One region of the Halomonas sp. 7T genome, then DNA from elsewhere that is predicted to be linked to it. Evidence: predicted binding sites of a transcription regulator. Region 1 holds the regulator's gene; each other region holds the start of a gene.

Region 1 (4,228 bases):
GGATGGTGGTAGCTCTGGGTACCCTGCTGGTGTGGATAGACCCCCGCGGCCCACAAGACATCACACCAGACCCTGAGGCTCAAGCCGAAGAGCCGGGGCATGTGCTAGAAAACGCTGAAATCACCCTATTTGGCGAAACCGGGGCGATTCAACAATCGCTGATAACGCCCTATCTAGTTCACACGCCCCAGCAAGCCATAACGCAAGCCACCTCGCCCAGAGCGACAATATTTGATAGTGAACAGAGGGAATGGCTAGCCACCGCCAACGCTGGCACGCTCAATACGGACACACACGCACTCACGTTAACGGGTTCGGCAAGGCTGCTGGCACCCGATGAAGGCTGGCAGCTGGATACAGAGTCATTACACTATAACGGCATGACTCGCCATGCATGGAGCGAGGCACCGGTACTGCTTCAGCAGCCACCGCAGCAAATCAGTGCCTTACGTATGGATATGTGGCTTGACACGAGCCAGGTTCGATTAACTGATAATGTGCGGGGCACCCATCCGCCCGCCACTCAAGCGCCTTAGGAGTCGCTATGAACGCTTTAATCCGCATCGCGCTTTTAGCCTTAGCGGTGCCGCTCTCGGCGGCTGCCCAAACAACACAAGCCCCTGTTGAAGTTGAAGCTGACCGTTTAGATCTTGACCAGCGCGCAGGTACGGCGGTCTATAGCGGCAATGTCAACATCCGCCAGGGCGAAATGCAGCTTCGCGGAGAACGCGTCGAGATTCAGCGTAATGATGCTGGCGAGCTCGCTCGAGCTACCGCGACAGGCGAGCGCGCTTACCTGCGTAATCAGCTTGAAGATGAAGAGACACCCATGGAAGGCTGGGCACGCCGCATTATCTATCATGTCGCTGAACGCCGGGTTGAGCTCATCGATCAAGCAGAGCTCACTCAGCGAGGCGACCGTTTCCAAGGGGGACGCCTAGAGTACTTCATCGACCGAGAAGTCGTTCAGGCGCGCTCTGATGTTGATGGAAGCGAGTCTCAGCGCATACGCATGACCCTACAGCCCTCGCAATAGGGAGTTCATTTGTGACAACCCCCAGCTCCATGGCAACCAGCGACGCTGCTCCGGTAAAAACGCTCTACGCGCATCATTTGGCGAAAAGCTACAAGCGCCGCCGCGTAGTTAAGGATATTAACTTAGAAATTACCCAAGGCAGCGTTGTAGGACTGCTAGGCCCAAACGGTGCGGGTAAAACCACGTCGTTTTACATGATCGTCGGTCTGGTAAAGTCCGATGCTGGCAACGTGGGTATCGATGATTTAGACCTCACTCGTGCGCCCATGCATGAAAGGGCCATTGCAGGCATTGGCTATTTACCCCAGGAAGCCTCTATTTTTCGTAAGCTTTCCGTTGCCGATAACATCATGGCGATCCTTGAAACTCGAAAGGAGCTCGATCGCGATACGCGAGAACAGCGCCTAGAGTCGTTGCTTGAGGATTTTCATATTACTCATATCCGCGACAATTTAGGCATGAGCCTATCCGGTGGCGAACGTCGGCGCGTTGAAATTGCCCGATCACTGGCCACAGAGCCTGCATTTATTCTGCTAGATGAGCCGTTCGCAGGGGTAGACCCTATTTCCGTTGGTGATATCAAAACGATTATACGTGCGCTCAAACAGCGCCATATCGGTGTACTCATCACCGACCATAACGTTCGGGATACGCTTGATATCTGCGATATTGCCTATATCGTCGGCGATGGCCAAATCATTGCCAGCGGCGACCCGCAATCCATTCTCGACAATCAGAAGGTACGCGATGTTTACCTTGGGGCTGATTTCCGCCTATAAACAAGCGTCTACCGACTAATTACTTTTCATGGCATGCTTATTGCACTTGCGCCAGAGGATAACTCGCACTAGGGTGGAGCTTTCTGATTAACGAGTGGTTCTCAGATGGTCATGAAAGCTTCTCTTCAACTGCGTATCGGCACACAGCTCACCATGACACCTCAGCTGCAGCAGGCAATTGCGCTGCTTCAGCTCTCCACACTCGATCTGCGGCAAGAAATTCAGCAAGCGCTCGATGCTAATCCCATGTTGGAACAAGAGGATGAATTTGGCGAGCAGGCAGTCACCGAAACACCAGAAACAGAATGGGCCGAAAGCATCCCCAACGAACTGTCTGTTGATAGTGACTGGTCAGATACCTACCAAGATATGGGCAGCGTAGGCGGTGCCAGCGAAGGGCCTGACTTTGAGCGTCAAGCAGCGGGCCAAAGCCTTCATGGCCACCTCCTTTGGCAGTTGGCTATGACCGACTTCTCGCCTCGAGAGCACGCCATTGCCGAAAGCTTAATCGACGCTCTAGATGCCAACGGCTACCTCACCCAGCCGCTTAACGATATCCGTGAGGGCTTGAAAGCGCAGGGCCTCGATAGCCTAAGCCAGCGTGAAGTCGAAAATACCCTGTTGCGCTTGCAGCAATTCGAACCCACGGGAGTTTTTGCACGGGATTTACGCGAGTGCCTCATGCTTCAACTCGCCACACTCCCAGAGGAAACCCCGTTTCTAGTGCCCGCTAAACGGTTGGTGCGCCAGTTTCTTGAAGCGTTAGGCAAAGACGATCTACGACTGCTTAAGCGGCGGTTGAGTCTAGACAATGAACAGCTTGATGACGTTATTCGCCTTATTCGTAGCCTTGACCCGCGTCCCGGCAGTGCCTATGGCGATAGCGACGATAGCTACATAACCCCAGACTTAGTCGTACGGCATGACAACGAAGGGTGGCACTTAGAACTTAATCCGGAAGCATTGCCAAAGCTGCGCATTCAGCCAGACTACGCCAGCCTCATCAAGCGTGCAGATAAAAGCCAAGACAACCAGTTTCTTAAAGAGCACCTGCAGGAAGCCCGCTGGCTGATTAAAAGCCTTTCCAGCCGTAATGACACGCTGCTGCGGGTGGGCCGTGAAATTATCACGCGCCAGATTGGCTTTTTAGAGCATGGCGAAGAGGCAATGAAGCCGTTAATCCTAGCGGATATCGCCGAGGCCGTGGAAATGCATGAATCCACGATTTCCAGGGTGACCACCCAAAAGTATATTCATACGCCTCGCGGCGTATTTGAACTTAAATATTTCTTCTCCAGCCAGGTGAGCGGCCAGGAAGGTGGCGATAGCCACTCCAGCACCGCCATCCGCGCACGGATTAAGAAGTTGGTTCAAGAGGAGCCGCCCGGCAAGCCGCTCTCCGACAGCCGTTTGGTAGCGCTTTTGGAAACAGGTGGTATCAGTGTTGCGCGGCGCACAGTCGCTAAATATCGAGAGTCAATGGGCATTCCCTCCTCCAGTGAACGGCGCCGTTTACGTTAGCGAACAAGGAAACACCGCTATAGGGCTTTGCAATAGCGCAAAAAGGGTTACAATCGAAGTACAGTCCCATGGATAAGGAGCACGTCAATGCAAGTAAACATCACTGGTCATCATGTAGAACTGACTGACGCCTTGCGTGACTACGTCAACGAAAAACTAGCGCGCGTTGAGCGACATTACGACAACATTACGACAGTACAAGTGACCTTATCTGTTGAAAAAGAGCGCCAACAAGCTGCCTGCACGCTGCATGCAGCAGGGGCTGACCTGCATGCCGAGGCGCTAGACAATGATATGTATGCTGCTATTGACGCTTTAGCAGACAAAATCGACCGTCAACTCGTTAAACACAAGGAAAAAGCACAAGCTCGCGCCCAAGGCGCTGGCGTGCGTTAATTCAATGACGTTGGAAACCATACTTCCCCCGGAGCGCATTCTTTACGACGTGCCCGGGGGCAGCAAAAAAAGGGTGCTGGAATTTTTCAGCACCTTTATTGCTCAAAATACCCCTAGCCTTGATAGCCAGGAAGTTTTTAGCCGTTTAATCGGTCGCGAGCGCCTGGGAAGCACGGGGATAGGCAACGGTGTTGCCATCCCCCATGCGCGAAGCCCGCACTGCACCGCGCCTATCGCTGGCTTTTTAAAACTTGCTGAACCGGTCGATTTTGATGCTATCGACGGAGATCCAGTCGATTTGGTCTTCGTTTTATTAGTACCAGAAGAGGCCGACGACACTCACCTAGCGTTGCTTGGGCAAGTTGCCACCATCATGAATGAGGCCGATACGCGCCAGCAATTGCGCAAAAGCGAAAGCCAGCGTGAGCTTCTTGAGCTTATCACCTCTAAAATTCGTGAAAAAACCGCGCATTAAGCATCTACTTCGACGCTAGCT
Region 2 (4,228 bases), 390 kb from region 1:
CCATTTTGTTAATAAAGGTCAGAATAGGCGTGGTACGCAGGCGACATACTTCCATAAGTTTAATGGTGCGATCCTCAACCCCTTTCGCCCCATCAATCACCATGAGCGCTGAATCAACGGCTGTCAGCGTACGGTAAGTATCTTCGGAGAAGTCTTCGTGCCCTGGCGTATCCAATAGGTTGACAATCCGTCCACCATAAGGGAACTGCATCACAGAGGTCGTCACTGAAATGCCCCGCTCCTGCTCCATTTTCATCCAGTCGGAAGTGGCATGGCGGTCATTGCGCTTGCTTTTTACCGAACCAGCCATCTGGATAGCGTTCCCAAACAGCAGCAGCTTTTCGGTGATAGTTGTTTTACCCGCGTCAGGGTGTGAAATGATAGCAAAGGTACGGCGCAGTTCAGCTTCGCGCGCTATGTTAGCGTCAGACATTAGACTCTCTGAAAGATGATGCAATTCAATCCTAGGGAGCGCGCGCAGCAGCGGCGCTTAAGTGTGCATATGGTAACGCAACTAGGCGATATCGGCATACCAGGAGACATCGCCATCGCAATGCTCAGGTAAAAATAAAGCAAAAAAAACGCCGGATAACCGGCGTTTGTATACTTGTCAGACTGATCTTCAAGCGGCAGGGGCTTACGCGAAGGTGTTGACGTTAGTGCCCAAGCTTCCTTCTTTTGCTAGATCTGGCTGAGCACTGGTGTCAGCCGATGCTAAGACTTCAGTCACTTGATCAGACTGATCTTCAAGTGCTTGTCTAAAAACCTCCATTTGGGCTTGCTCAGCGGTCTGCGCCTGGTTCATATAAAGCGCGGTGCTGACTGCACTACTTGCTGATACGTCCATACTTCACCCCACATTTCAGAAATGCATACAACCAGCGTAGCAAAACCACACTCCCCACACCAACTTTCTCATTATCTAGATTCAGCTATTTTGGTATGCAGACAGCATCAAGCAGTTCGAATTAAAAACGCTCTGCTCTAAATGGGGCCATATCGATAGCGGTTGATTTGCCTTCCATCATATCGGCCAGCAACTGCCCCGTCGCTGGCCCTAGGGTAAATCCTTGGTGGCCGTGACCAAACGCTAACCATAATCCAGGGTGGCGTGGCGCTGGGCCAATAACAGGCTTCATGTCCGGTAAGCATGGTCGTGCTCCCTTCCACGCTGCAGCATCACGACGCTCGCCAAGAGGGAAAACGGTGCGTGCCACTTTTTCGGCAGCACCCAGCTGCTGTTCATGGGCCGGTGACTCAAGGCGATCCAGCTCGGCGCCTGTTGTAAGCCTGATGCCAGCATTCATTGGCGCCAGCAAATAACCCACCTCAGCGTCCATCAACCAGTAGTGCAACTTAGCATCCGGCTGAGTTGCATAGTGCATATGGTAACCACGCTTAACAAACGTCGGGAAGTGATAGCCCAATTTCTTCAGCCACTCTCCTGCCCAAGGCCCGAGCGCTACTACTACCTCATCTGCTTCTAATTGCTCAGCAGCGGTATCGATTGTCCAACCATCTCCCTGTTGCTGGAAGCTATTAATATCGGTTTGAAGCACTCGTCCGCCTTGCTCAACAAACGAAGCAGCGTATGCAGCTACCAAACCGCCTGGATCAGCCACTGTCCATGGGTCGAGCCAGTGAATCGCTCCGATAATATCACTGCTTAAATCCGGCTCTTTTTCCGTGAGGGCCGCTCGATCCAGCACCGCAAACTGCACACCGTATAGAGAGCGTGCTTCTTCAGCCTCTTTTACTCGCTGCGCAAGCTTTGCCGGCGTGCGATAAATTTCCAGCCAGCCTTCACGGCGCACTAAATGCTCTGCACCTGCGGCTTCAATCATCGGCCCATGCGTCTCTAGGCAAAGCTGAATCAGTGAGGCCCACTCAGGAATAATCTTTTTATACAGACGCGAGGAAGAGTGGTGCCAATAACTCAGCAGAGGCGATGCCGCATTAATCATACCTGCCGGGCGATAGCGAATATCCACACGGTTATTGGGCAATACGCTGAGAATGGTCTTCATATCCCTTGGAAAAGGATAAGGTCTAACGGCTTCCCGCTGGATAATACCCGCGTTACCAAAGGAGGTTTCGCGGCCAGGCTGGCAGCGATCAACTAATGTCACCTGATGACCACGTTGCTGTAAATGCCACGCAATGCTGACACCTACCATGCCTGCCCCTAAAACCACCGTTTGACGCGCCATTCTGATGCACTCCTGCGAACGTTATTAAATAGCTTTTGCCAGTGAATGTCACAAAACCCAACTGATTGAAAAATATCACCATTTATCTGGCTTTTATACAGTTTTAAAAACTGTTTTTACTGATTTTTTTAGTTATTAATACCGTAAAAAACACAAATAAAGATGAGTTAACTAAATACGGCACGGCAATTGCTTAATCATTATGAGCACTTGCTTATAAGCACCTGCTAACGCGTCCATAAAGAGGCAAACCCAACCGCTCTGTGGCGCGGCTGTCAGTGAGCAGCACCAGAGCAGTGCTCCATGCGCACCAATATTGCACAAGGATTGCCCCATGCCTCACGCTTTTGACACCACATTAATCGATACGCTTTGGATATTATGGGCAGCAGCGTTAGTTTTCTCTATGCAGGCCGGTTTTCTCTGCCTTGAAGCGGGTACCACTAGAACCAAAAACACGATCAACGTGGCCATGAAAAACTTGGCTGACTTTGCCATTGCTGTCAGCGTTTTCTGGTTTGTGGGTTTTGGCGTTATGTTTGGCTCGTCTCATTCAGGCTGGATGGGCACCTCTTTATTTGGCTGGGAACTTGAGTCAGCCGGTAGTTGGACGCTAACCGTGTTTATTTTCCAAGCCATGTTTTGCGCCACCGCCGCCACCATTGTTGCCGGTGCTGTCGCTGAGCGGATGGCGTTTCTTGGCTACCTTTGGGCGTCATTTTGGATAGCGCTACTTATCTATCCCCTTTTCGGTCACTGGGCTTGGGGTGGTTTATTAGGAGGAGCGCCCGGATGGCTCGAAGCACTTGGCTTTATGGACTTTGCCGGTGCAACCGTCGTTCACAGCGTAGGCGGCTGGGTGGCATTAGCCGCTGTCTTGATTATCGGCCCTCGCCGTGGCAGGTTCCAACCCAACCAACCACCCGCCATGTTTCCTGCTGGCAATCTACCATTCGCCATGCTTGGCGCGCTCTTTATGATTTTAGGCTGGATTGGGTTTAATGGGGGAAGCACTCTCGCGCTCAGCAGTGACGTTCCTGGGATTATCGCCAACACCATACTCGGCGCAGTAGGCGGTATTTTATCAGCCATGCTGATGGGCTGGCGGGTACGCCGCTATGCCGATGTCATGTATGCCATTAACGGTGCTATCGCTGGGCTTGTGGCGGTTACCGCCGGCGCCAACGTTATTTCACTGTCAGCGGCATTTTTAATGGGCAGTATTAGCGGCATATTAATGGTGTTATCGAGCGAGTGGTTATTAAAACGGCATATTGATGATGCCGTAGGGGCAATACCCGCGCACTTAGTGGCGGGCATATGGGGAACCCTCGCCCTTCCCTGGTTTGCCGACCCAAACACATTAGGATTATCGCTGAGCAGAGCAGATCAATTTGGCGTTCAGCTGATAGGTGTCCTTGTATGCGGTGCTTGGAGCTTTGGCATGGCGTGGCTGCTATTTAAAACCACGCAGCGTTTATTACCCAACGTTTTACCGCTACGCGTCTCTGCTGACGCTGAAAAAATGGGCCTGAACCTCGCCGAGCACGGTGCGAAAAACGAACTCAACCAGCTGTTGGAACATATGCGTCAGCATGAGCAACAAGGCGATATGCGACAACGCATAGATGCAGACCCGTTTACTGAGGTAGGCGAAATCGCCGCCGGTTACAACCGCGTGTCAGCGGCACTAGAACGAGCGGTAGGCCACACCCAGGTGATGCTGCGCAATTTACGTGACGGCGTCATTACCTGGCAGGCGGACGGCATCTTGACCGACCTTAACCCAGGGGCTGAGGCACTCTTTGGTGTCACTGCTGACCAACTGATTGGCAAACACGTCAGTGAACTATTGCCCGACCACCCACTCACCCCGGGAGCGCGCCATGAAGTCAAAAGGCGCACCGATGAGCAGCAAATACGCTATCTGGAGGTGCAGGTCAGTGAGGGTGCGCTTGGCTCTGCCTCGGAGTGTTCTGGCATGGTGCGCGATATTACCGAGCGCAAACAGCTCCAAG
Region 3 (4,228 bases), 150 kb from region 1:
GTTCCAACTGGGTATAAACGGCCGCTCCCGTGGGTTTTCTAGAAACAGGTTACCTGCTTCTAACAGGTTGCTGGCAAACAGCTCAACCGCCTGCTCTTCACAGTGCCGGTCCAGGCTCAACCCGTTCATGGTGGCATCGTGATCATAGGCTTCGATAAGGTCTAAGGCATAGCGGTAATAGGTGGCTTTGAGCGTGCGGAAATCCTCGCTGCTAAAGCTCACTCCGTGGGTGGCAAGCTTGCGATACAGCGCCTTGGCGATATCCAAGCTCATGCGGTTAAGGCCGCCATTAGGGTCGTCTTCGCTCACCGGCTGGTGTTTATGGTCATAGGCATCGGCGATATCGACCTGGCACAGCTGCCTTGGCGCATAATTGCGCTGTAACTCGGAAAGCACGCCAATTTCTAGGCCCCAGTCTGCCGGTATGCGTATGCCCTCCAGTACTTCACTGCGCATCGCGAATTCGCCAGACAGCGGGTAACGAAAACTATCCAAGTAATCGAGATAAGGCAGCGGCCCGCACACTGTCTTCAGGGCACGTATGAGTGGCGTCACCATCAGTCTTGAGACTCGCCCGTTTAGCTTCCCCTCGGCAATGCGCGGGTAATAACCTTTACAAAAACTATAGTTGAACCGTGGATGTGCAACGGGATACATAAGGCGTGCCAACAGGCTGCGGTCGTAGGTGAGAATATCGCAGTCATGCAACCCCACCACCGATGAGCGCCCTGAGGATAGAATATAGCCTGCGCAATACCAGACATTACGCCCCTTGCCCGGCTCCAACGCGCCTAACCCATGGCTCTCCAGCTCGGCATCTAGCGCCCTTAACCGTGGGCCATCGTTCCACAAAATGCGGGTATGTTGAGGCAGGCGTGCAAAAAACTCCCGGGCATATAAAAACTGGTCGCGGTCGGCGCGATCTAAGCCAATCACCACTTCGTTGAGATAGGGCACGTTAACTAATTCATCGACAATAGCAGAAAGCGCTGGCCCCTCTAACTCTGAAAACAACGAGGGCAAGATCAACCCCATGGGGCGCCGCTTGGCAAACTGGCTCAGCTCCTGTTCCAACACCTCTACCGGGCGGCGCGTTAGGTTATGAAAATCGGTAATCACGCCATTTTGATGAAAGTCACTCATTCGCTGATCCTTTTTTGCATTAGGCTGTAGCAGACGGTAGACGGGGTGCCGCCGCTAATTGGCGGTTATCTCGCCCCCACCAGTGGGCCACCCCCTCGGCCCAGCCGGTTGGCCCGGTTGCCTCGGTGCGGTATAAGGCATCACTTTGCGGCGATACCTCTAAGCCATGGCACCCTCTAATCACCACGGCCTGATCCACCGCCTCTAGCATGGTGATATCGTTCGGGCCATCGCCCAGCCCCAGCGCAATCGGCGCGCTACCCCTAAGCGCGCTGAAGCGTTTAATTAACCACGCCACGGCACTGCCTTTATCGGAGGCGCGCCCCATCACATGCCAAAAACGCCCCCCTTGGGTCAGCTCAAGGCCATCGCCCGCTAGCGCACGACGAAACGCCTCAATCGCTTTCTCATCATCCTGCCAAATCAGCGGCTCACTCCCCTCCCGCCGCTGAGCCGCCCTGGCCCGCGCCTCGTCCAGCCCGGTTAGCTGCATGATTTGCTGAGTATTCAGCTCACTCATACGGGTGAATCGAAGGCCAAGTCGTTCTCGCCATATTTTTAGCCGAGCGCCAATAAACCCCACATCTACCCCCGTGTGTTTAACGACCACCCCATCGCAGGCACTGCCTGGTCGGTCTAAACGGGCATGGCACCAGCCAGGCGGCAAACCAATCACGGCGCCATTTTCAGCAACAAACGGGGTTGCCGTTAGGCCAAGTAATTCACGAAGGGGGATCAGTTCAGCGCGGGTTTTGCTGGACACAGGTATCACCGGCACGCCTAGCTGTTTAAGGCGTGCTAGCCAAGGGGCCGCAGGGGAAAAGTCGTAGGTATGGTGATCCAGCAGTGAGCCATCAAGGTCTGTTACTACCAGGCGCGGCGGCAGTACTGGGTCTGTAGCACACGGGGCTACGTGTTGCGGCAATGCCACCGGTGTTGAAGGAGCGTTGGCCTGTTTAGACATAACATCACCTTTTGCTATCGTAAAAGCGTTCAGTACATCAGCGCTAACGCGTCGATAAACAAATAAAGCAGGTTATATGCCAAACAAATACAAGCGTTCAAAAACAGGTAGATAGGAATAAAAAAGAGGCTAAATATGCGGGCGCACCAATAAAAGGCATCTAGCTAGCACCAATAAGGTGCAAAAAACGATTCCGTGAAGCGCCAAGCGGCTGCTACAAAAATTTAAAAAAGACGAAAATATTTGCACAAACCCTTGGCAAAGCATCTCAAATAGCTATACTGACATTGTACTCACTGGCACTTCTGTACACCCCCTCACCTGATGCCAGTGAGCTGCAGTGAGCCAAGCCCTTTAATGCCCGCCTCCCCCGGCGGGCTTTTTTTTGACTCAGCTAAACGCTACTCAACGTGAATAACCACCTCGACGCGGCGATTGCGTGAACGCCCTTCTGCGGTACTGTTATCTTCTAGCGGCTGCGTTGCCGCAAGCCCTACCGCGCGTAAACGCTGTGGTTCTACGCCAGCCGCTTCAAGCGCCTCTACGATGGCAATGGCACGTGCACTGGAAAGCGCCCAGTTAGATGAAAACTCAGGGGTATTAATCGTCTGGCTATCCGAGTGCCCTTCTACCCACACCTCACCATCGTAACGCTGTATTGTCTCCAGCAGGCTGCTGACAAGCGAAGTGCCGCCTTCTGAAAGCTCCGCCGCCGCGGATGGAAACAGCAACCGATCCTGTACACGCAGGCTAATACCTTCGGCAACGCGCGACACTTCAACGCCTTCCAGGTTAGGAAGGTAAGGCGACGTTTCTACCCGTTCGACTAGCGCTTCATCCAGCGCCAGCGCATGGCTAACGATCTCGTCTGCCTCTTGTACATTCACCGGCGGACGATCGGTCAGCAGCACCATATAATCGGCAAATGGCGACACTGCCTGCTCGCTCGTCGCTAACAGCGGGCGCGGCAATACCGTCTCAGGTACTGTCTCAGGCGCCGTTTCAAGTACCGTATCAAGTACCGCTTCAATTACCGTTTCAATCGTAGGCGCTTCAGGCTGCGCAGGTTCCGCGATCACACGCGCCAATAAGGGCGGCACCCCCACTAATGGACGGCGTTCCGGCAATCCAGCCACGCCTAACGCAGCACTGATGGCCATCTGGCTCAGCTCGCCGGGTTGAGTGGGCGCTACATAAAAGCCTTCACGCGGAGGACGCACACCGGCAAGTTCGATAGGCAACGGTATGTCCAGCATGGGCAGAGCATCATAACGTGGTTCTGGCGCTTCTTCTTGCGGTTTCCACGTTGGGCTAGTGACCCCAGCCCCGGCAATAATAATCACGAAGAGCGCTACTAGTAACGTCATTATATCGATGTAGCTAATCATCCAACCGCTATTGCTATCATCATCTGAATAGGCAGTGAGCAGCGAATCATGACGTGGCCCAGCGCGGTGATCTTCAAGCATTCGGGCAATTACTCATTAAGTTTTTAACCTCATGGCCGATATAGACTAAGCGTGGCAGACTAGTCTACCAAAAGCCGTTTTGTAGCGAGAAGGAACTATCAGGTGCGTAATCGTTTTATTTCATCCTCTAACCTGCGTTTTTTACGCCCTGTTAGCGTAGGGCTTGCCGGCCTAATGCTCAGCGGTTGTTTTTATGCCAATACCTCACAGGCGCCGGTGGCCACCACCTACCCCTACACAGAGCAGCAACGCATGCAGGCAGCCCACCACTGGGAAGTGCTTGCCCGGCATGAAGCCAGCGGCATTCTGCGTAGCGAGCGCGTGCGCTTTAGGGATTTACACATTCCCGCTAAAGAGCACGCCTATCTCAGCGCCTACAGCGGCGGCGAATTCGAGCGTGGCTTTCGCACACTGCTGACCAGCGAACTAGTTTCCCGCGGGGGCAGCGTAACCACTCAGCCCCGAGCAGGTGGCGCCACCATCCAAATTGATGTGGAAGTCGTCGAGCACCGTGATCGCGGGTTTATTCGCCCGCCCGTTGGCGCCTTCACCGCATTAACGGCAGGGGTCGCCGTGGCGACTATCCCGTTTAACCAGTGGAGCGAACCTGCCTTAGGGCTTATTCCCGCCGGCGTTTTAGCAGACACCACTA

Evidence for each region. Region 1 encodes sigma-54, which starts transcription at its own class of promoters, with help from an activator protein. Its sites were predicted from a motif close to TGGCACNNNNNTTGCTNT; they were not measured.
Region 2: the regulator sigma-54 is predicted to act here: its motif matches at 2,389-2,406, upstream of amt (ammonium transporter).
Region 3: the regulator sigma-54 is predicted to act here: its motif matches at 2,172-2,189, upstream of LOS15_RS03320 (HAD-IIB family hydrolase).

Annotation. Positions count from the first base shown of each region.
Region 1 is NZ_CP087112.1:880,399-884,626, reverse strand. Features, by position in the region: gene lptC (LPS export ABC transporter periplasmic protein LptC) at 1-536, shown strand, start outside; gene lptA (lipopolysaccharide transport periplasmic protein LptA) at 545-1,036, shown strand; gene lptB (LPS export ABC transporter ATP-binding protein) at 1,066-1,815, shown strand; gene LOS15_RS03990 (RNA polymerase factor sigma-54) at 1,921-3,336, shown strand; gene hpf (ribosome hibernation-promoting factor, HPF/YfiA family) at 3,424-3,732, shown strand; gene ptsN (PTS IIA-like nitrogen regulatory protein PtsN) at 3,737-4,207, shown strand.
Region 2 is NZ_CP087112.1:1,270,854-1,275,081, reverse strand. Features, by position in the region: gene LOS15_RS05845 (peptide chain release factor 3) at 1-433, opposite strand, end outside; gene LOS15_RS05840 (putative motility protein) at 638-847, opposite strand; gene LOS15_RS05835 (NAD(P)/FAD-dependent oxidoreductase) at 969-2,210, opposite strand; gene amt (ammonium transporter) at 2,545-4,228, shown strand, end outside.
Region 3 is NZ_CP087112.1:726,181-730,408, reverse strand. Features, by position in the region: gene LOS15_RS03325 (glycosyl transferase) at 1-1,143, opposite strand, end outside; gene LOS15_RS03320 (HAD-IIB family hydrolase) at 1,163-2,107, opposite strand; gene LOS15_RS03315 (OmpA family protein) at 2,509-3,576, opposite strand; gene LOS15_RS03310 (hypothetical protein) at 3,679-4,228, shown strand, end outside.